Regions from separate parts of the Pseudomonas sp. ABC1 genome, predicted to be linked through region 4. Evidence: predicted binding sites of a transcription regulator. Region 4 holds the regulator's gene; each other region holds the start of a gene.

Region 1 (5,339 bases), 1.4 Mb from region 4:
TGCTCTGCCCCGCCTGACCGGAACCAGAGGTGTCTCGATTGGCCGAGTACTCGGCGCCGATACGGGAAGTCATCGAGTTGACTGCCGATACGTTCCCCCCGAACAGGGAGCCCAGACCTATGTTGGCACTGCTGTCCTTGGACAACTGGGAGTTGGCGTTCTTGCTGGCCTGGGTGCGCTCGTTGAGCGTGATGGTGATGATGTCTCCAACCCTGAAGGCCTTGCGATCGCCGAACAGGTTGCTTTCGAAGCCGGCCTGGTAGATGGCACCGTTGTTCTGCGCAGCCGGCAGCGGTGTACGCGGCAGCACGGGGGAATAATAGGGATCGTTGGGCCGAGGGGCCGGCGCCATGCAGCCCGCGAGCAGCACGACGGAAGACAACGATACGGCACTCAACAGACGACGCATGTTCACCTCGATCGATCAGAGCTGCTGTGTCACGAAGGACAGCATCTGGTCGGCAGTGGAGATCACCTTGGAGTTCATTTCGTAGGCGCGCTGGGTGGTGATCATGTTGACCATCTCCTCCACCACGCTGACGTTGGAGTTCTCCAGGGTGTTCTGCAGGACAGTGCCCAGGCCATTCAGGCCGGGCGTACTGATCTGCGGCGCCCCGCTGGCGGCAGTTTCGAGGAACAGGTTGTTCCCCATGGCCTGCAGGCCGGCAGGGTTGATGAAGTCGGCGGTCTGGAGATTGCCGATGATCTGCGGCTGGGCATTGCCGAGCGTCGTGACGGAAACCGTGCCGTCCTCACCGACCGTGAACGTCTGCGTCTCCGCCGGCACGACGATGGCCGGCTCCAGCGCATAGCCATTGGAGGTCACGACCTGCCCATCGGCATTCAGGTGGAAACTGCCATCGCGCGAGTAGGAAATAGTGCCGTCAGGCAGCAGGATCTGGAAGAAACCCCGGCCATTGACCGCCATGTCCAGCGGCTGCTCGGTGGTCTGCAGGCTGCCTGTGGTGAACTGCTTCTGCGTGCCCACGATACGGACACCGGTACCCAGTTGCAGGCCAGACGGCAATTCGCTGTCCTGGCTGGACTGCCCGCCGGGCTGACGACGGATCTGGTAGAGCAGGTCCTGGAATTCGGCACGGTCTTTCTTGAAGCCCGTGGTCGAGACGTTGGCCAGGTTGTTGGAGATCGTGGTCAGGTTCATGTCCTGAGCCGACAGACCGGTCTTGCTCACCCACAGTGCTGGAAGCATGGTTTCTCCTCGTACGCCGTAAAGCAGGCGCTACGCTGGTGATTAGCTGATTTGCAGGACACGCGCCATGGCGGCGGCATCGTCTTCGGCTGTGCGCATCATCTTCACGTGAAGCTCGAACTGACGCGCAAGCGCCAGCATGGATGTCATTTCGGCCACCGCATTGACGTTGCTCGTCTCAAGAAAGCCCGAGACCACCCGGACATTCGCGTCGGCCTCGACCGGCGGCAGTCCATCTTTCATGCGGATCATGCCGTCGGTGCCTTTTTCCATCTGCGCCAGTTCGGGATTGACCAGCTTCAGGCGGTCCACGACGACCACGACATTGGGATCTTCCCCAAGGGCACGCACGCTGATGGTGCCGTCCTGGCCGATCTCGACCTTCTGCTCGGGCGGAACCGCCACTGGCCCGGCATTCCCCATCACAGGCGAACCATCGGGAGTGCGCAGCATGCCAAGGGCATCGATCTTCAAGCTGCCGGTGCGCACGTAGGCTTCGCTTCCATCCGCGGCCTGAATGGCCAGCCAGCCCTCACCCTCGACGGCCACGTCCAGCTCACGACCGGTCTCTTGCAACGTGCCCGGGGTAAAGTCAGTGGCAGGCCGCTCACTCATCGCATAGACGCGCGCCGGAAAACTGTCACCGAAAACCTGCATGGAGCGGGCCTGCTCGAAATCCCGACGGAACCCCGTCGTGGAGATATTCGCCAAGTTGTTGGCATGCGCCTGCTGGGCCAGCGCATTCTGGCTAGCCCCCGTCATGGCTACATAAAGCAGTTTGTCCATCGAAACCTCCGGAACACGAGATTGACGCCAAGCGTTCGATGAGCATGACAAAGCAAGCGGCGTGCCAGCCTGATCAATTACTGAACACCGCCATAGCCCGCACATACAGCCCGGACATGACAAAGGCCCTTTCGGGCCTTCCGGTGAAACAGCGGCAACGCCTTGCCACCCATGGCAAACGATCGACCCCGGCACGGGCGCCTATGAAAGCCCCCGTGACAGACCGAGGGCAATCACTGCCCCAGCGTCAGCACCTTCTGCAACATGGTCTTGGCCGTGTTCATCAATTCGGCATTGGTCTGGAACGAGCGGCTCGCCGAAATCATGTCGGCCATTTCCTCGACCACATTGACATTCGGGTAGTAGACATAGCCATTCTCATCGGCTGCCGGATGACTCGGCTCATAACGGGCCTGGAGCTCGCCCTGATCCTCGATCACACCCAGCACCTGGACACCGACGCCCGCATCGTCCTGGTTGGCGAACAGGGACTGGTTCGGCTGCCCATTGGCCTGCTGGAACACCGTCGCGAACACCGGATGGCGCGCGCGGTAAGTCTGGTCGACGCTGGACGACACCGTCTCGGCGTTGGCGATATTGCTGGAGATGGTATTGAGGCGAGTGCTCTGGGCACTCATGCCGCTACCAGCGATATTGAAGACATTACTCAGTGACATGGATGCACTCCTTAATTCGCGCCACGCAGGTTATTCGCCACGCAGGGCGCTCATCAGCCCTTTGAACTTACTGTTCAGCAGCGTGAAGCTTGCCTGAAAGTCGATGGCGTTCTGGGCATAGTTGGACTGCTCGATCTGGACATCGACAGTGTTCTGGTCAAGAGAAGGCTGGTGAGGCGTGCGGAAACGCAGCGAAGGATCGGCGATCTCCAGCCCTTGTGCCTCGATATGGCGTTCGCTGGTGCGCGCAGCGTTGAACGCGCCCTGCCCAGCGGAAGCCTGCTGCGCCTCAAGGACACTGGAGAATTCGATATCCCGCGCCTTGTAGTTGGGCGTATCGGCGTTGGCGATATTGTTGCTCAGCACCTCTGCGCGCTGCGCGCGGAAGCCCAAAGCCTTTTCATGAAGCCCCAATGCCTTGTCGAAACTGATACTCATGACCTGCCTGCCGAATGCGAGCCTGTTTCCACAGGGCCAAGCAAAGGACATGCCACACAAGTAACAGATTGATTTTGAAAGGGTTTTATCCAGAACAGAACATAAGCAGCGTCAAGGCACCCACTTTCAACCCTGGTTCAGATGGCCAAAAACGCCCAAGGCGACAGTTTTCTGCCGCCTGCCGGGACTCAGCGCGCCTTGTAGATGATCCCCGGACTGCATTGCACCATCTGGTACAACTCCGGCAGGCCGTTGAGCGCCTCGGAAGCTCCCAGGAACAGGTAGCCGCCGGGCCTGAGCGTGGCATGAATGCGCTTGAGGATGTCCTTCTTCACATCCGCCGAGAAGTAGATCAGCACGTTCCGGCAGAACACGACATCGAACTTGCCCAGTGCGGCATAGCTGTCGAGCAGGTTCAGCACGCGGAATTCGACACGGCTGCGAACAGCCTGCTTGACCGCCCAGCGCCCCGGCGTCACCACATCGAAATAACGCTGCAAGCGCTCGGGCGAAAGCCCACGGGCGATGGCAAGGCTGTCGTACTCCGCCGCCTTGCAGGCGGCCAGCATGGTCGGCGACAGCTCCGTCGCGACGATCTGGGCCGCAACCTTCGGCTGACTGGGGTTGCTGCGTTCGTACTCATCGATGCTCATCGACAGCGAATACGGCTCCTGCCCCGACGAACAGGCCGCCGACCAGATACGCAGGCGCCCGCCCGACAGCTTGAGCATCTCCGGAAGCACCTTGCCCTTGAGCACCTCGAAGGGATAGGTATCGCGAAACCACAGGGTCTCGTTCGTGGTCATCGCATCCACGACCAGCTCGCGCAAACCACTGCGAGGCTGGCTCTGAATCGCCTTGAGCAATTCGCCCAGGCTCTTGAAACTGTGTTGCGCCATCAGCTTGTTCAGCCGACTGGACACCAGGTACTGCTTATTGCTTCCCAGGAGAATGCCGCACGACTTCTCCAGGAAAATGCGGAACTGTTCGAAATCCAGATCGCCCGACACTAATAAAGCCTCGCCAAATCAACTACCAGAGAGGTCACTTCAGTTTCCCTCAGCACCACGAATACGCTCTATGACACGCTCAGCCAGCCCATCGGGCTGGAACTTGGCAAGAAAATCATCCGCCCCCACACGCTTGACCATCGTCTGGTTGAACACACCGGAAAGCGAAGTATGCAGCAGAATATGCAGATCCTGCATACGTGGATCATGGCGGATCTCGGTCGTCAGCGTATAACCATCCATTTCCGGCATCTCGATGTCCGAGATCAGCATCAGGAACTCACTGGACGGCCTGCGCCCCTCCTCCACCATCGCCTTGAGGTAATCGAGCGCCTGGCGACCATCGTTGAGCGCCACCACTTCGAGCCCGATGTTCTGCAGGCAGCGGATGATCTGTTTGCGCGCCACCGAAGAGTCATCGACGATCAGAATGCGAAACTGCGCCGCTTTCTGCTGGTCGTCCGCCTTCACGATATCCGGCGACACCTCTTCGGACAGCGGTGCGACTTCGGCCAGGATCTTCTCCACATCGATGATCTCGACCAGTTGCCCATCGACATGGGTTACCGCCGTCAGGTAGTGATCACGCCCGGCTCCGCGCGGCGGCGGCAGGATATCCGCCCAGTTCAGATTGACGATGCGCTCGACCGAATGCACCAGGAATCCGAGCGTCTTGTTGTTGTATTCGGCGATGATGGCGAACCCCGTCTTCAGGTCCGCTTGCCTGCCACGCCCGGTGGCCAGGGAAAGATCGAGAATCGGCAGGGTATTGCCACGAATGCTCGCCACGCCGCGTACGACCGGACTGGACTTCGGCAGTATCGTCAGGTGCGGGCACTGCAGAACCTCACGCACCTTGAACACATTGATGCCATACAACTGCCCGGCATCCAGGCGAAACAGCAACAGTTCCAGGCGATTCTGCCCCACGAGCTGGGTACGCTGGTTAACCGAATCCAATACACCGGCCATGCCAGTCTTCCTCTTGAACGTGCACGATCACGAAAGGCGCCCAACCAACAGCCGGCACGCCCCTTGCTTGGCTGAGCGTCATGAACACTCTGATGACTTTTTTCCGACGCGCCACAAAAACAGTGCCTGGCGCCCTTCTTTTACCGGTTTCGCTGATGCTGAGCCAGCCTGTCGAAGCTGACTCGACGACGCGACCACAGCAGCTTATCGACGCGACCCAGGAATTTCTTGAGCAGTCCGTGACGG
Region 2 (5,339 bases), 1.6 Mb from region 4:
GCAGCACCTTCAGCTTGTGGCGATGGCTGCGCAGGTTTTTCTCGGTGACACCCAGCAGCTTGGCCAGGCGCGCATCGGAAAAGCCCTTGCGCTTGAGCTTGTACATCAGGTCGCGGTCGATGGAGGACAGGCCGAGGGTCTTGATCAGCGCCTCGTCCTTGATCAGGTCTTCGATCTGCACCAGGAACCAGGGGTCGATACTGGTCAGCGCGAACACATCCTCGACGCTCTTGCCGGCACGGAAGGCATCGCCCACATACCAGATGCGCTCGGCGCCCGGCACGGTCAGCTCACGCTTGAGGGTGCTCTCGGCCTCGGCATCGCCCAGGTTCAGCTTGGGATCGAAGCCACTGGCACCGACTTCCAGGCCACGCAGGGCTTTCTGCAAGGACTCCTGGAAGGTACGGCCGATGGCCATGACTTCGCCCACGGATTTCATCTGGGTGGTCAGGCGGGCGTCGGCCTTGGGGAATTTCTCGAAGGCGAAACGCGGCACCTTGGTGACCACGTAGTCGATGGCCGGCTCGAAGGACGCCGGCGTACGACCGCCAGTGATGTCGTTCTGCAACTCATCGAGGGTGTAGCCGACCGCCAGCTTGGCGGCGATCTTGGCGATCGGGAAGCCGGTGGCCTTGGAGGCCAGCGCCGAAGAACGCGACACGCGCGGGTTCATCTCGATCACCACCATGCGACCGGTGTTCGGGCAAATGCCGAACTGCACGTTGGAGCCGCCGGTTTCCACGCCGATCTCACGCAGCACCGCCAGCGAGGCGTTGCGCAGGATCTGGTATTCCTTGTCGGTCAGGGTCTGGGCCGGCGCGACGGTGATGGAGTCGCCGGTGTGCACGCCCATCGGGTCGAAGTTCTCGATGGAGCAGACGATGATGCAGTTGTCCTTCTTGTCGCGGACCACCTCCATCTCGTATTCCTTCCAGCCGATCAGCGATTCGTCGATCAGCAGTTCCTTGGTCGGCGACAGGTCCAGGCCACGGGTGCAGATTTCCTCGAACTCTTCACGGTTGTAGGCGATACCGCCGCCGGTGCCACCCATGGTGAAGGACGGACGGATGATGCAGGGGAAGCCGACCTTGTCGAGTACGCCGTAGGCTTCTTCCATGCTATGGGCGATGCCCGAGACCGGGCAGGCCAGGCCGATGTCCTTCATCGCCTTGTCGAAGCGCGAACGGTCTTCGGCCTTGTCGATGGTGTCGGCATTGGCACCGATCATTTCGACGCCGAACTTCTCCAGCACGCCATTGCGCTCCAGCTCCAGGGCGCAGTTCAGCGCGGTCTGGCCGCCCATGGTCGGCAGCAGCGCGTCGGGGCGCTCCTTCTCGATGATCTTGGCCACCGTCTGCCACTTGATCGGCTCGATGTAGGTGGCATCGGCCATGGCCGGGTCGGTCATGATGGTGGCCGGGTTGGAGTTCACCAGGATGACGCGGAAACCCTCTTCCTTCAGCGCCTTGCAGGCCTGGGCGCCGGAGTAGTCGAACTCGCAGGCCTGGCCGATGACGATGGGGCCGGCGCCGAGGATCAGGACACTTTTGATATCTGTACGTTTTGGCATAGGTCTTACTCGAATCCTTCGCTCAGCGGATCAACGGCGGGCAGCCATGGCGGAGATGAAACGGTCGAACAGCGGCGCGACGTCGTGCGGCCCCGGGCTCGCCTCGGGGTGGCCCTGGAAGCTGAACGCAGACTTGTCGGTGCGTTCGATACCCTGCAGGGTGCCGTCGAACAGCGACTTGTGGGTCGCGCGCAGGTTGCCCGGCAGGCTCTCGTGGTCCACCGCGAAGCCGTGGTTCTGGCTGGTGATCATCACCACGCCGCTGTCCAGGTCCTGCACAGGGTGGTTGGCACCATGGTGCCCGTTGGGCATCTTCACGGTCTTCGCACCAGAGGCCAGCGCCAGCAACTGGTGGCCCAGGCAGATACCGAATACCGGGATATCGGTCTCGAGAACCTGTTGGATCGCCTCGATGGCGTAGTCGCACGGCTCGGGGTCGCCAGGGCCGTTGGACAGGAAGACGCCATCCGGCTTCAGCGCCAGGGCTTCGCTGGCCGGCGCCTGGGCTGGCAGCACGGTGACGCGGCAACCGCGCTCGACCAGCATGCGCAGGATATTCAGCTTGACGCCGAAGTCGTAGGCCACCACGTGGTAAGGCAACGCTTCAGCAGCAATTTCGGGATGACTGTCGTCCTTCAGGTTCCAGACACTGGAGCGCCACTCGTAGCGCTCACGGGTGCTGACTTCCTTGGCAAGGTCCATGCCTTTCAGGCCTGGGAAGCTGCGCGCCAGCTCAAGGGCCTTTTCTTCGGTCGCGTCGGCACCCGCCAGGATGCAGCCGTTCTGCGCACCTTTCTCTCGCAGGATGCGGGTCAGGCGACGGGTATCGATACCGGCGATGGCGACAGTGCCACGCTCCTTCAGGTACTCGTCCAGCGGCTGGCGGTTGCGCCAGTTGCTGGCGACCAACGGCAGGTCGCGGATCACCAGGCCAGCAGCCCAGACCTGCGAAGCCTCGGCGTCTTCCGGCGTGGTGCCGGTATTGCCGACATGCGGATAGGTCAGGGTGACGATCTGACGGGCATAGGACGGATCGGTGAGGATTTCCTGATAGCCGGTCATGGCGGTGTTGAAGACCACTTCACCTATGGTCTGGCCATCGGCCCCGATGGATTCGCCGCGGAAGATGCTGCCATCGGCGAGGGCCAGAATGGCAGGTTGAAGGGCTGGCTTAGTCAAGAGACCTCCCGAAGATCTGGCTGAAGCGCACGCAGATTGTAAAAAAGCGGGATGACGTGTGAAGGTCATCCCGCTTTTTATATGAATTCATTCTGCGCAACTTTTACTTTTAGTGGACACACTAAAGTAGGAATCATACAGAAAGGCTGCCAATCGGTCCACCCGAGACACCGGATCCGGCACAAAGCACAGGCGATTGGCATGGACGCCCCGAAATCGCCCACCTCGTCGGACCGCACGCCTCCCCGGCGCACCAAAAATGCGCAGCACAGTCGAAGGGAAAAACCAACTCGCTGATTTTGATAGGGAAATCTTTATGGCTCGCACCTTGCTTGAGGCTTTGCATACAGGGCAAAAGGAGCGATGCATGCAAGCCTTCTACGATGAAATGATCGATGCCAACGGAGAGTGCCGCCCGCACTACAAGGCATTCGCCAAGTGGCTGGCCGACACACCAGAGGAGTTGCTGCAACAGCGCCGGCGCGAAGCCGACCTGCTGTTCCACCGCGCCGGCATTACCTTCACCCTCTACGGCGACGAGCAGGGAACCGAGCGCCTGATCCCTTTCGACACCATCCCCCGCGCCATCCCCGCCAGCGAATGGCGCCAGGTGGAGCGCGGCTGCATCCAGCGCGTCCAGGCGCTGAACATGTTCCTCGATGACATCTACCACGACCAGCGCATCCTCAAGGCCGGCATCGTTCCGGCCGAGCAGGTGCTGGTCAACGATCACTACCAGTTGGCGATGTGCGGCCTGGATCTGCACCGCAACCTCTATGCGCACATCTCCGGCGTCGACCTGGTGCGCGATGGCGACGGCAGTTACTACGTCCTCGAAGACAACCTGCGCACCCCCAGCGGCGTCAGCTACATGCTGGAAGACCGCAAGATGATGATGCGCCTGTTCCCCGAACTGTTCGCCAGCCAGCGCATCGCACCGATCAACCACTACCCGAGCCTGCTGCTGGACACCCTGCGCAGCTCCAGTCCGCTAGACAACCCCAGCGTGGTGGTGATGACACCCGGCCGCTTCAACAGCGCTTATTTCGAACACGCCTTCCTCGCCCGGGAAATGGGCGTGGAACTGGTGGAAGGCGCCGACCTGTTCGTGCGCGACGACAAGGTCTTCATGCGCACCACCTACGGCGCCAAGCCGGTGGATGTGATCTACCGCCGCCTGGACGACGCCTACCTCGACCCGCTGGCGTTCAACCCGCACTCGGCACTCGGCGTACCGGGGCTGCTGTCGGCCTACCGCCGCGGCAACCTGGTACTGGCCAACGCCATCGGCACCGGTGTCGCCGACGACAAGGCCATCTACCCCTACGTCCCGGACATGATTCGCTTCTACCTGAGCGAAGAGCCGATCCTCAAGAACGTGCCAACCTGGCAATGCCGCAAGCCCGAGGAACTGTCCCACGTCCTGGCCAACCTGCCGCAACTGGTGGTCAAGGAAACCCAGGGTTCCGGTGGCTACGGCATGCTGGTCGGCCCCGCCGCCAGCCAGGCCGAGATCGAGGACTTCCGCCAGCGCCTCAAGGCCAACCCCGCCAACTACATCGCCCAGCCGACCCTCAGCCTGTCGACCTGCCCGACCTTCGTCGACAGCGGCATCGCACCGCGCCACATCGACCTGCGCCCCTTCGTCCTCAGTGGCCAGGATACCCGCCTGGTGCCCGGCGGCCTGACCCGCGTGGCATTGCGCGAAGGCTCACTGGTGGTCAACTCATCCCAGGGCGGTGGCACCAAGGACACCTGGATCGTGGAGGACTGCCCATGCTGAGCCGTACCGCTGCCGACCTCTACTGGATGTCCCGCTACCTGGAACGTGCGGAAAACCTCGCCCGCATGATGGAAGTCAGCTATTCGCTGTCGCTGATGCCGCAAGCCGGCCAGGGCAACGGCCTGGAAGAACTGGGCATGCCACTGCTGATCACCGGCACCCTGGAAGCCTACCAGCAGCGCCATGGCGAGCTGCATGGCGAACGCATGCTGCACTTCTTTGCCCTGGACGAGCAGAACCCGGCCAGCATCTACAACTGCCTGGCCAGTGCCCGCGCCAACGCCCACGCCGTGCGTGGCCGCATCACGGCGGACATGTGGGAAAACATCAACACCTCCTGGCTGGACATGCGCGGCATCGCCGAACAAGGGCTCGGGCGCTACGGCATCAGCCGCTTCTGCGACTGGGTCAAGGAGCGCTCGCACCTGTTCCGTGGCGCCACCGTCGGCACCATCATGCGTGGCGACGCCTACCGTTTCATCCGCCTGGGCACCTTCATCGAGTGCGCCGACAACACCCTGCGCCTGCTGGATGCACGCTACGAACTGCTGGGCGAGGAAGCTGACTCGATCGAAGACCGCTCGGCACACGCCTACTACCAGTGGAGCGCACTGCTGCGCGCGCTCTCGTCGTTCGAAGCCTTCGCCGACATCTACCGTGGCTCGCCACGGGCCGGCAAGGTCGCCGAGTTGCTGTTGTTGCGCGCGGAAGTCCCGCGCTCGCTGCGCACCTGCCTGGACGAGATCGACCGGATCCTGTCCAGCCTGCCTGGCGACAACGGGCGTCCCGCCCAACGCCTGGCCGCCG
Region 3 (5,339 bases), 520 kb from region 4:
CAAGCCGCTCCCCTATCGCCTGGCGAAGCAGATCGAGCCCCAGACCGTCGCGCGCGGAAACCCAGACCCGCTGCGGCACACCATCGGCATCCCGCTGAATCATGGGCTCGACACCGTCGAGCAAGTCGACCTTGTTGTACACCTCGAGCATGGGCAGCTCTCGCGCACCGATCTCTCCAAGCACCATCAGCACCTGTTCGATCTGCTGGTCACGCTCGGGCTCATGGCAATCGATGACATGCAAAAGAAGGTCTGCGCTGCTGGATTCCTCCAGCGTCGCACGAAACGACTCGACCAGCTTGTGTGGAAGATGCCGAATGAAACCGACGGTATCGGCCAGAATCATTGGCCCGATGTCATCGAGATCGACCCTGCGCAGGGTCGGGTCGAGCGTGGCGAAGAGCTGGTCGGCCGCATAAACGCCCGATTCAGTCAGGCCGTTGAACAACGTCGACTTGCCTGCGTTGGTATAGCCGACCAGGGACACTTGCGGGATATCTGCCCGCCGGCGCCCTCGACGAGCCTGGTCACGCTGGCTGCGGACCTTCTCCAGACGCTGCTTGATCTGCCGTATGCGTACCCGCAAAAGTCGGCGGTCGGTTTCGAGCTGGGTTTCACCCGGACCACGCAGACCAATCCCGCCCTTCTGCCGCTCAAGGTGGGTCCAGCCACGTACCAGGCGAGTGCTCATATGGTCCAACTGAGCCAGTTCGACCTGCAACTTGCCTTCATGGGTACGCGCACGCTGCGCGAAGATATCGAGGATGAGCCCTGTACGGTCGAGTACGCGGCATTCCAGCACCTGTTCGAGGTTGCGCTCCTGACTGGGCGTCAGGGTGTGATTGAAGATCACCAGTTCAGCTTCATTCTGGTGAACCAGGTCGCGCAACTCTTCGACCTTACCGCTACCGATCAGGAACTTGGCTGAAGGCTGGTGCCTGGACACACTGACGAAACCGACCGTGTCAGCACCCGCCGAGCGAGCCAGTTCCTGAAACTCTTGCGGGTCTTCCCGCAAGGAAGGGTCATGGCCATCCAGGTGAACCAGAATGGCCCTTTCCCCACCGCCGTGGCGTTCGAAAAACAAGGAAAGCTCCCGACTTAAACGTCATCCGCCTCTGGGGATTCGCCATCGCCAGTGGCCGGCAGACGGACAGGACGCCCTGGAACGACCGTCGAGATCGCATGCTTGTAGACCATCTGGCTGACGGTGTTCTTCAGCAGAATGACGAACTGGTCGAAGGACTCGATCTGGCCTTGCAGCTTGATGCCGTTGACCAGGTAAATGGAAACTGGAACGCGCTCCTTACGTAGCGTGTTGAGGTAAGGGTCTTGTAGCGAATGCCCTTTTGACATGTGCCGCACTCCTTAGAGGATCAGTTTTGATTAAATCGTGTGGGTCTGAACGACCCATGACACCGGATCACATTCACTCCGTCGGTCCACGTGCCTGAGAATAGACGGTCAAACAACAATGTCAGCTCAATATGGAGAGCGACTGAAGGTATTTCAATGCTCGCGGCAGATTGTCACAGCGAAGACTGTCTAGCCAGTGTATTTCGCCCCAGCTTCGCAACCATGTGAACTGACGCTTGGCCAGTTGCCGGGTGGCGGCGACGCCTTTGTCGGACATATCCTCTCTGGAAAGACGGCCATCCAGGTATTCCCATACCTGCCGGTAGCCCACCGCCCTCATCGAAGGCAGGTCGGCATGCAGGTCGCCGCGGGCACGCAAGGCTACGACCTCGTCGATGAAGCCCTGTTCAATCATGCGTGAAAAACGCTGTTCGATACGCTCGTGCAACAACTGCCGCTGTACCGGAGCGATTGCCAATTGCGCGACAGTATAAGGCAAGACACCCGCCCCTGCGCCTTCGCCAGCCGTTTTTTGCGCCGCCTGCCGGCTGCGCAGCTCCGTCATGCTCACCCCTGCAACCCTGTGCACTTCCAGTGCCCTGAGGATGCGCTGGGGATCGTTCGGGTGAATGCGCGCAGCGGACTCGGGGTCGACTTGCCGCAGCCTGCGGTGCAGGGCCGCGAGGCCTTCGCCGGCAAGCACGGCTTCCAGTTCGGCACGAATCGCAGGGTCGGCAGCCGGCATTTCCGCCAGCCCCTCCAGCAACGCCTTGAAATACAACATCGTCCCGCCCACTAGCAGTGGGATGCGACCCGCGCCACTGATCTGCGCCATCGCCCGCAAGGCATCCTCCCGGAACTGGGCAGCCGAATAGCTTTCGAGAGGGTCGAGGATATCCACCAGGTGATGCGGATATTCAGCCAGCACCCGTGGCTCCGGCTTCGCCGTTCCGATGTCCATCCCACGATAGACCAGCGCCGAATCGACACTGACCAACTCACAAGGCAGCACTTTCGCCAGTTCCAGCGCAAGGTCGGTCTTGCCCGAAGCGGTAGGGCCCATCAGGAAAATGGCTGGAGGCAAGGCAGGCATGACGAAGGCTCGAAATTCAGGGCTGCGTAGTGTCCTGTTCCGGAAGCGATGCCGCAAGCGAGAGCACCGCCCCGGAGGCTGGTCATTCCGCCCTGGCACAAAATCGGTGCACAGCCCCGCTAACTTGCTCCCCGACAGCGCATGCACAACCCAAAAAAACATTCAACTCATTGAAAAACAATGACTTATAGAGTTGGCAAGGAATATGCGTAAGGACAATCAACCGAAGCCTTTGCGCAACGGTGGATAAGCACAAAGCCCCACGGGCTGAAACAACACCTAACGCATACATGTTATCCGGATGGAGTCTTGACCATGATGATGAAAAAACTGGCCCTGGCAATCGTCGGCGCGAGCACCGTCGGCCTCAGCAGCATTGCAGCAGCCGAAGAGTTCCCTACCAGCCTGGGGACCTTCGACGTCAGCATGACCGCCACCTTCGCCACCGACTACATCTGGCGCGGCCAGTCGCAGACCGACGGCACCGGCGCCATCCAGGGCAGCCTGGACATCGCCCATGAAAGCGGCGTCTATATCGGCACCTGGGCATCCAACGTGGACAGCGCGGCATTCGCCGGCTCCAGCGTCGAGATCGACTACTACGTCGGCTATGCCGGCAATATCACCGACGATATCGGCTACGACCTGTCCTGGAACCGCTACACCTATCCAAAAGCCAATGAGCTGACCAGTGACGAAGTCATCGGCACCCTCAGCGCCTACGGCTTTACCCTGGGCACAAAATACGCCTACGACCCGGACAGCAAACTCTACACCTGGATCGGCTACGACTACGCGCTGCCGCAGGACTTCGGCCTGCACTTCAGCTACGGCCGCACCGACACCAAAGACCCGATCGACGCCACCGGCAGCAACGCCAAGTACGACGACTGGATGGTTGGCGTCAGCAAGAACTTCATCGGCCTGGACTTCCTGCTGGCCTACACCGACACCGACATCAAGGGCGGCACCTGCGAAGCCTGGTACGGCGACAAGGACAACTGCAACAGCAACGTGACCCTGTCCGTCTCCAAGTCGTTCTGATTCGTAGCACCACCTGCAAAAGCCGCCAGCTCCTGGCGGCTTTTGTGCATCTGGCGATGCCATCCCGTACGCACAACCCACAGGCGAGCACGCTAGAATAGCGCCCCGACTTGAGGAGCCTCGCCATGCAGAACGCCCAGAACCTGATCTGGATAGACCTGGAAATGACCGGTCTTGACCCGGACACCGATGTCATCATCGAAATGGCGACCATCGTCACCGACAGCGACCTGAACGTGCTGGCCGAAGGCCCGGTGATCGCGATACACCAGAGTGACGAAACCCTCGCCGGCATGGACGAATGGAACACCAACCAGCACGGCAAGTCAGGACTGACCCAGCGTGTACGCGAGAGCACGATCGACACCCTCGAAGCACAGGCGCGGACCCTGGCGTTTCTGGAGCAATGGGTGCCCAAGGGCAAGTCGCCGATCTGCGGCAACAGCATCTGCCAGGATCGTCGCTTCCTGTACCGCCATATGCCGGCGCTGGAAAGTTACTTCCACTACCGCAACCTGGACGTTTCGACCCTGAAGGAGCTGGCAGCGCGCTGGGCGCCCGAGGTTCGTGACAGCTTCAAGAAAGGCGGCACTCACCTGGCGCTGGATGACATACGCGAGTCGATCGCCGAACTGCGGCACTACCGCGAACACTTCATCAAGTACTGACGTCAGCGACACGGCCCCATGGCTGCACGGTCCTGGGGCTTCGAAGGACAACCCTTCGAGAGCAGCCCCACGACTCACTGCATCTTGAGCACGCCTTCCTCGAAGACGTTGAGCTTCTCGCGCACCTCTTCTCTGGGCAGGTCTTCGGCGGATTTCTCATCCGTCGTGGCGGAAGAGGCATCGCTGGCCGACTGCTCACCTTCGATGGCTCGCTGGGCCTTGCGGGTCAGGACGAGGATATCGATGCGGCGGTTGACCGGGTTGTAGGGGTTCTCCGCATCCAGCAGCACCGACGAGGCATACCCGACGACCCGCGCCACCTGTGCCTCGGGATAGCCCGCGGTGACCAGCGTACGCCGCGCCGCATTGGCGCGGCTGGCGGAAAGCTCCCAGTTACCGAAGTTGGACGCACCGGAATACGGCTTCGCATCGGTATGGCCACTGATGCTGATCTTGTTCGGTACGGCCTTGATGGTGTCGGCCATGGCCAACAGCAGATCCTCGAAGTACGGCTGCAACTGGGCACTGCCGAGGGCGAACATCGGGCGATTCTCCGCATCCATGATCTGAATACGCAGGCCGTCGCGGGTTATCTCGAACTGGATCTGGTCGCGGGAATGCTCCAGCGTCGGGTTTTCGTCGACCTTGTCCTGCAATTCCTGCAGAAGCAGTTGCAAGCGCTCCTGCTCGATCTCTTCGGCCAGCGCCTCGGCATCCACGGCATCGGCGCCGGCCTGGCTGGTCGCGGTGCCCGAACTGTCCATGGTCGGATTCAGCGTCTTGTCGGGGGCCGGTGTCGGCGTGCCGCCCAGGTCGATTACGTAGGGGCTCGCGCTCTCAGTAAAACCGATGGGGTCCTGGAAGTAGCCTGCAATCGCCTTGCGCTGCTCGGGCGTCGTGGACGAAAGCAGCCACAGCACCAGGAAGAACGCCATCATCGCAATGGCGAAGTCGGCGAAGGCGATTTTCCAGGCGCCGCCGTGGTGGCCAGCGGCGTAGCGCTTGACCCGTTTGACGATGATGGGTTGATTATTGTCCATACTCAGGCCTGGAATTCAGTCGGTACGCGTCAGGGCGACGGCCACTAGCCGCCACGCATCGCCTGTTCGAGTTCGGAGAACGTCGGCCGGTGTGCCGGATACAGCACCTTGCGCCCGAACTCCACGGCCAGCGTCGGC
Region 4 (5,339 bases):
ACCAGCTTGCCTGGTATGTCTACATCATGGGTTGGCCGCAGTTCTGAGGCCGCTGCGTGGACATCGGACAGTGTCCACGCAAGCCCGTGTATCAGACCTTCCGGACGAATTCCGACTTGAGCTTCATTGCACCGATGCCGTCGATCTTGCAGTCGATGTCATGGTCGCCATCGCACAGGCGAATCCCTTTGACCTTGGTGCCGACCTTGACGACCAGGGAGGAGCCCTTGACCTTCAGGTCCTTGATGACCGTGACGGTATCGCCATCCTGCAGGACGTTACCCACCGAGTCCTTGATCACCTTGGCATCATCTTGCGAGCTGCTGTCGGCAGCCGTTGCCGACCACTCATGGGCACACTCTGGACAGACCAGTTGGATACCGTCTTCATAGGTGTATTCGGAGTTGCATTTCGGGCAGGGTGGCAGAGCGCTCACGGCATTCCTCTCATTCGTTGGCGAAAACCGCGAATTATATAAGGTTTTGCCGGGAGAGGGCGGATGCTTGTTGAATGCGGGACAATTGCCTGAGGTTTTTCTCCCCTCGCCCATTTATGGGAGAGGGGCTGGGGGAGAGGGCTTATGCGTTTTTACCCTCTCCCCAGCCCTCTCCCGCAAGCGGGAGAGGGGGTAAAGAGCATCCCAGCGGCTTACTGACCCTCGCCGAAGTAATCTTCGATCAGATCGACCAGTGCTTTCAGCGCCTGCTCTTCCTGTTCGCCTTCGGTGCTCAGGTGCAGTGGGGTGTGCTGGCTGGCGGCGAGCATCATCACCGCCATGATGTTCTTGCCATCCACCAGGTTCTCGGCGCTACGACCTACCATGACTTTGCAGGGATAGAGCTTTGCGACGCCGGTCAGCTTCGCCGCGGCGCGCGCATGCAGGCCGAGTTTGTTGATGATGGTGGTTTCACAGCTTGGCATGTGGCAGATCCCGATGGCGAACCTGAAGGTTCCTGAGTGGTTCCAGCAGCGCCTTCCCAAGGCGTTCGGCGATGTAGACCGAGCGATGGTGGCCGCCGGTGCAGCCAATCGCGATGGTGACGTAGGCCCGGTTGCTGGCGGCGAAGCGGGGCAACCACTTGCTCAGGTAGGCATGGATGTCCTGGAACATATCCTCGACATCCGGTTGGGCGCTCAGGTAGTCGATGACCGGTTGATCCTGGCCGGAGAATTCGCGCAGCTCGGCTTTCCAGTAGGGGTTGGGCAGGCAGCGCACGTCGAAGACCAGGTCGGCATCCACCGGCATGCCACGCTTGAAGCCGAATGACTCGATAAGGAAGGCCGTGCCCGGTTCAGGCTTGTTGAGCAGGCGCAGCTTGAGCGTGTCGCGCAACTGGTACAGGTTGAGATTGGTGGTGTCGATCTTGAGATCGGCGTTGTCGATGATGTGCGACAGCAGCAGCTCTTCATCGCGAATGGCTTCGGCCAGCGAGCGGCTGTCATTGGTCAGGGGGTGGCGCCGGCGTGTTTCCGAAAAGCGCTTGAGCAGGGTTTCGTCATCGGCGTCGAGGTAGAGCACGTCGCAGTGGATGTGTTTGGCGCGTACTTCCGCCAGCAGCTCGGGGAAGCGTTGCAACTGGCTGGGCAAGTTGCGTGCGTCGATGGAAACCGCGACCTGCGGGTGCAGCAGTTCGGTATGCAGCAACGCTCGCTCGGCCAGTTCCGGCATCAGCGCGGCGGGCAGGTTGTCGATGCAATAGAAGCCGTTGTCCTCCAGCACGTCGAGCGCCGTGCTTTTACCGGAGCCAGAGCGACCGCTGACGATGATCAGGCGCATGGTGCTTCACGCTGCGTGCGGTGGACCGGATGCAGGGCAGTCGTCTGGCTCAAGCGTGTTCTCCTATGGCAAAAGGCTTTGCTGTGCGCGTACCACTTCCTGGTACAGGGCTTCGTTGCTCGTCGCGGCGCGCAGGCGCGCCCTGATTTCGGCGTCGTCCAGCATGCCGGCGATCTGGCGCAGCAGCTCCAGGTGTTCGTCGGTGGCAGCCTGGGGGACCAGCAGCACGAAGAGCAGGTCGACAGGTTGGCCGTCGAGTGCATCGAAGTCCACGGGTGTTTCCAGGCACAGCACGGCGCTCAGGGGCTGGCTGCAGCCGGTGATGCGGCAATGGGGAATCGCGATGCCATTGCCGAAGCCGGTCGAGCCGAGCTTTTCCCTGGCGATCAGGCTTTCGAATATGGTTTGTTCGTCGAGGTCGGGTGCGTCCTGGGCGATTACCCGGGCAATCTGTTCGAGAACGCGCTTCTTGCTGACGCCCGGAACGCCCGTCAGGGCGCGTCCGGGGGAGAGGATAGAGTCGAATCGAATCATGGCATGCTCAGCGAGCGACCGTACCCTGGTGGTGATCGAGTTGCTTTTCCTTGTGCTTGATCAACTGGCGGTCGAGCTTGTCGACGAGCAGGTCGATAGCGGCATACATGTCTTCATGTTCGGAGTTCGCAACCACTTCCTTGCCGGCCACATGCAGGGAACCTTCGGCCTTCTGCTTGAGTTTTTCGACTTGCAGGGTGACCTGCACGGTGATGATGCGATCGAAGTGCCGCTCCAGGCGATCGAACTTTTCCTCGATGTAGTCGCGCAGGGCTGGAGTCACTTCCAGATGAACGCCGCTGATGTTGACTTGCATACTACTACTCCTTTTTTATTTCTATGAAGAGCGAGCTGTCGAGGCTTGCACCCTGTTTCGGCCGCGTTTGGCTAGATCAGCCGCTTGCGTTCGCTGGACGGTGCAATTCCCAACGATTCCCGATACTTGGCTACGGTGCGACGGGCGACCTGTATGCCTTGTGCCTCCAGTAGACCAGCGATCTTGCTGTCGCTCAATGGCTTTTTCTGGTTTTCCGCGGCGACCAGCTTCTTGATGATGGCGCGTATCGCGGTGGAGGAGCATTCGCCGCCTTCGGAGGTGCTGACATGGCTGGAGAAGAAGTACTTCAGCTCGTAGATGCCCCGTGGCGTGTGCATGTATTTCTGCGTGGTGACGCGGGAAATGGTCGACTCGTGCATGCCCACGGCCTCGGCGATGTCATGCAGCACCAGCGGCTTCATGGCTTCGTCGCCGTGCTCGAGAAAGCCCTTCTGGTGCTCGACGATCTGCGTGGCGACCTTCATCAGGGTCTCGTTGCGGCTGAGCAGGCTCTTGATGAACCAGCGCGCTTCCTGCAACTGGTTGCGCATGAAGGTGTTGTCGCTGCTCGAGTCGGCGCGTTTGACGAAGCCGGCATACTGGGCATTGACGCGCAGGCGCGGGATCGCTTCCTGGTTCAGTTCCACCAGCCAGCGTTCGTTGTGCTTGCGCACGATCACGTCCGGTACCACGTATTCCGGTTCGCTGGCCTCGATCTGCGAGCCAGGGCGCGGGTTGAGCGACTGGATCAGTTCGATCACCTGGCGCAGCTCGTCTTCCTTGAGCTTCATGCGCCGCATCAGCAGGTTGTAATCGCGGCTGGCGAGGACTTCCAGGTGATTGTCGATCAGGTGCCGGGCCTGTTCCAGCCAGGGTGTCTGCGGCGGCGATTGGCGCAGTTGCAGCAGCAGGCATTCGCGTAGATCGCGTGCGCCAACGCCTGAGGGCTCGAAGTGCTGGATACGGCGCAGGACGGCCTCGATCTCGTCAAGCTCGATCTCAAGCTCCGGGTCGAAGGACTCCAGTACTTCCTCGAGGGTTTCTTCCAGGTAGCCCTGGTCGTTGATGCAGTCGATCAGGGTCTCACCGATCAGCCGGTCGGTGTCGCTCATGGGGGACAGGTTCAGTTGCCAGAGCAGGTGGCTCTGCAGGCTGACGCCGGCGCTGGTGCGGGTAGTGAAGTCCCACTCGTCGTCATCGTTGCTGGGCAGGCTGCTGGCGCTGGTCTGGTAGATGTCTTCCCAGGCGGTGTCCACCGGCAGTTCGCTGGGAATGCGTTCGCCCCAGTCGTTGTCGTCGAGGCTTTCCGAGGTGGCGGACGGCTCGTCGTAGCTTTCCTGCTTGGTCGCGGATTCGCCCGTGGCGGTTTCCGTGCCTTCGGCCATGGGGTCCGAGTTGTCGAAGTCGTCGCCGTCTTCTTCCCGTTCCAGCATCGGGTTCGAGTCCAGTGCTTCCTGGATTTCCTGCTGGAGGTCCAGCGTGGAAAGCTGGAGCAAACGTATGGCCTGTTGCAGCTGCGGTGTCATCGTTAGCTGCTGGCCCATCTTTAGGACGAGAGATGGTTTCATGGCAGAGACTTCAAACCCTGTTTGCCGGCGCTGGCGCCTGTTGCTACATACATGGACGCCCCGGCGTCCGCTATGAAGCAAATTATATGCCTACTTCTTGGGTGTTTGGCTAGGGTCTGTTGACGTTTCAATGTTGCGCCGCACGCCAGCCGTTCGGCGGGAGGCGGCTTGTATCCGTACTCAGCGTTCTGCGTCGAGGGCCTTGAGGTAGTCTGCAGTGGCTTCGTTACCAGCAGCGGCTGCGCGCATGAAGTAGGCGCGAGCTTTGTCGAGGTCCCGAGGAACGCCCTGGCCCTTCTGGTAAAGCAGGCCGATGTCATTGAGGGCATCGCTGTCGCCTTGCTGGGCAGCACGCTCGAACCAGCGCCTGGCTTCGGCGTAGTCCTGCGCTACGCCTTCCCCCCTGGCATAGCGCAATGCGAGGTTGTAGGTGGCCAGGGTGTTACCGTGCTCTGCGGCCTGGCGATACCAGTTGGTGGCCTGCGTGTAGTCCTGTCGTACACCGATGCCCTGGGAATACAGGTAGCCAATGGAGTTCATCGAGGCTGCGTTGCCCGCGGCGGCGCCTCTGAGGTACCACTGCATGGCGAGTTCCGGGTTGCGTGTGACGCCGATACCGTTCTGGTAGCAATAGCCGATATTATTGAAGGCGTTGATTTCTCCTGCGTTCGCTGCCTGTTCGAACAGGCGAGCCGCTTCAACGCTGTCTTGCGGAACACCCTCGCCACTGTTGTAGAGCATGCCCAGGTTGTTCAGTGCGCTGGCATGGCCACTGTCAGCGGCTTTCCGATACAGGATCACTGCGCGTTCAAGGTTTCGGCTGACACCGTGTCCTTCGGCGAGTCGTAGGGCCAGGTTGTACATTGCCTGTGGATGATTCTGCTCGGTGGCTCGCTCATACCAGTCAATGGCCTTGCGTTCATCCCGGGGCCTGCCTTCGCCTGATGCATACATGGCGGCGAGCGAGAACATGGCCTCTGCATTGCCTTTGGTGGCGGACTTTTCGTACCAGGCCAGCGCTTCAGAGTAATCCTGGCGAGTGCCGATACCGTAGTAATGGCGTTCGCCGCGGTTATAAAGGTCCTTTGCCTGTTGTTGGGCGGTTTCCCGCTGGCTGGCTGGTGCGGCACCGGGAGAAGATGTT

What was found. Region 4 encodes sigma-54, which starts transcription at its own class of promoters, with help from an activator protein. Its sites were predicted from a motif close to ANTGGCATNNANNTTGCTNT; they were not measured.
Region 1: the regulator sigma-54 is predicted to act here: its motif matches at 2,046-2,065, upstream of HW090_RS15805 (flagellar basal body rod protein FlgF).
Region 2: the regulator sigma-54 is predicted to act here: its motif matches at 3,065-3,084, upstream of HW090_RS14715 (circularly permuted type 2 ATP-grasp protein).
Region 3: the regulator sigma-54 is predicted to act here: its motif matches at 2,642-2,661, upstream of HW090_RS06360 (TorF family putative porin).

The regions. Positions count from the first base shown of each region.
Region 1 is NZ_CP058349.1:3,590,798-3,596,136, reverse strand. Features, by position in the region: gene flgH (flagellar basal body L-ring protein FlgH) at 1-409, opposite strand, end outside; gene flgG (flagellar basal-body rod protein FlgG) at 425-1,210, opposite strand; gene HW090_RS15805 (flagellar basal body rod protein FlgF) at 1,253-1,996, opposite strand; gene flgC (flagellar basal body rod protein FlgC) at 2,230-2,673, opposite strand; gene flgB (flagellar basal body rod protein FlgB) at 2,704-3,111, opposite strand; gene HW090_RS15790 (protein-glutamate O-methyltransferase CheR) at 3,300-4,121, opposite strand; gene HW090_RS15785 (chemotaxis protein CheV) at 4,161-5,093, opposite strand; gene flgA (flagellar basal body P-ring formation chaperone FlgA) at 5,174-5,339, shown strand, end outside.
Region 2 is NZ_CP058349.1:3,370,148-3,375,486, reverse strand. Features, by position in the region: gene carB (carbamoyl-phosphate synthase large subunit) at 1-1,570, opposite strand, end outside; gene carA (glutamine-hydrolyzing carbamoyl-phosphate synthase small subunit) at 1,601-2,749, opposite strand; gene HW090_RS14715 (circularly permuted type 2 ATP-grasp protein) at 3,117-4,532, shown strand; gene HW090_RS14710 (alpha-E domain-containing protein) at 4,526-5,339, shown strand, end outside.
Region 3 is NZ_CP058349.1:1,435,309-1,440,647, forward strand. Features, by position in the region: gene hflX (ribosome rescue GTPase HflX) at 1-1,087, opposite strand, end outside; gene hfq (RNA chaperone Hfq) at 1,102-1,356, opposite strand; gene miaA (tRNA (adenosine(37)-N6)-dimethylallyltransferase MiaA) at 1,478-2,449, opposite strand; gene HW090_RS06360 (TorF family putative porin) at 2,765-3,493, shown strand; gene orn (oligoribonuclease) at 3,619-4,161, shown strand; gene motB (flagellar motor protein MotB) at 4,236-5,201, opposite strand; gene motA (flagellar motor stator protein MotA) at 5,246-5,339, opposite strand, start outside.
Region 4 is NZ_CP058349.1:916,879-922,217, reverse strand. Features, by position in the region: gene HW090_RS04035 (DUF1294 domain-containing protein) at 1-47, shown strand, start outside; gene HW090_RS04030 (zinc ribbon domain-containing protein YjdM) at 92-436, opposite strand; gene HW090_RS04025 (HPr family phosphocarrier protein) at 649-921, opposite strand; gene rapZ (RNase adapter RapZ) at 908-1,777, opposite strand; gene ptsN (PTS IIA-like nitrogen regulatory protein PtsN) at 1,841-2,311, opposite strand; gene hpf (ribosome hibernation-promoting factor, HPF/YfiA family) at 2,319-2,627, opposite strand; gene HW090_RS04005 (RNA polymerase factor sigma-54) at 2,699-4,195, opposite strand; gene HW090_RS04000 (tetratricopeptide repeat protein) at 4,376-5,339, opposite strand, start outside.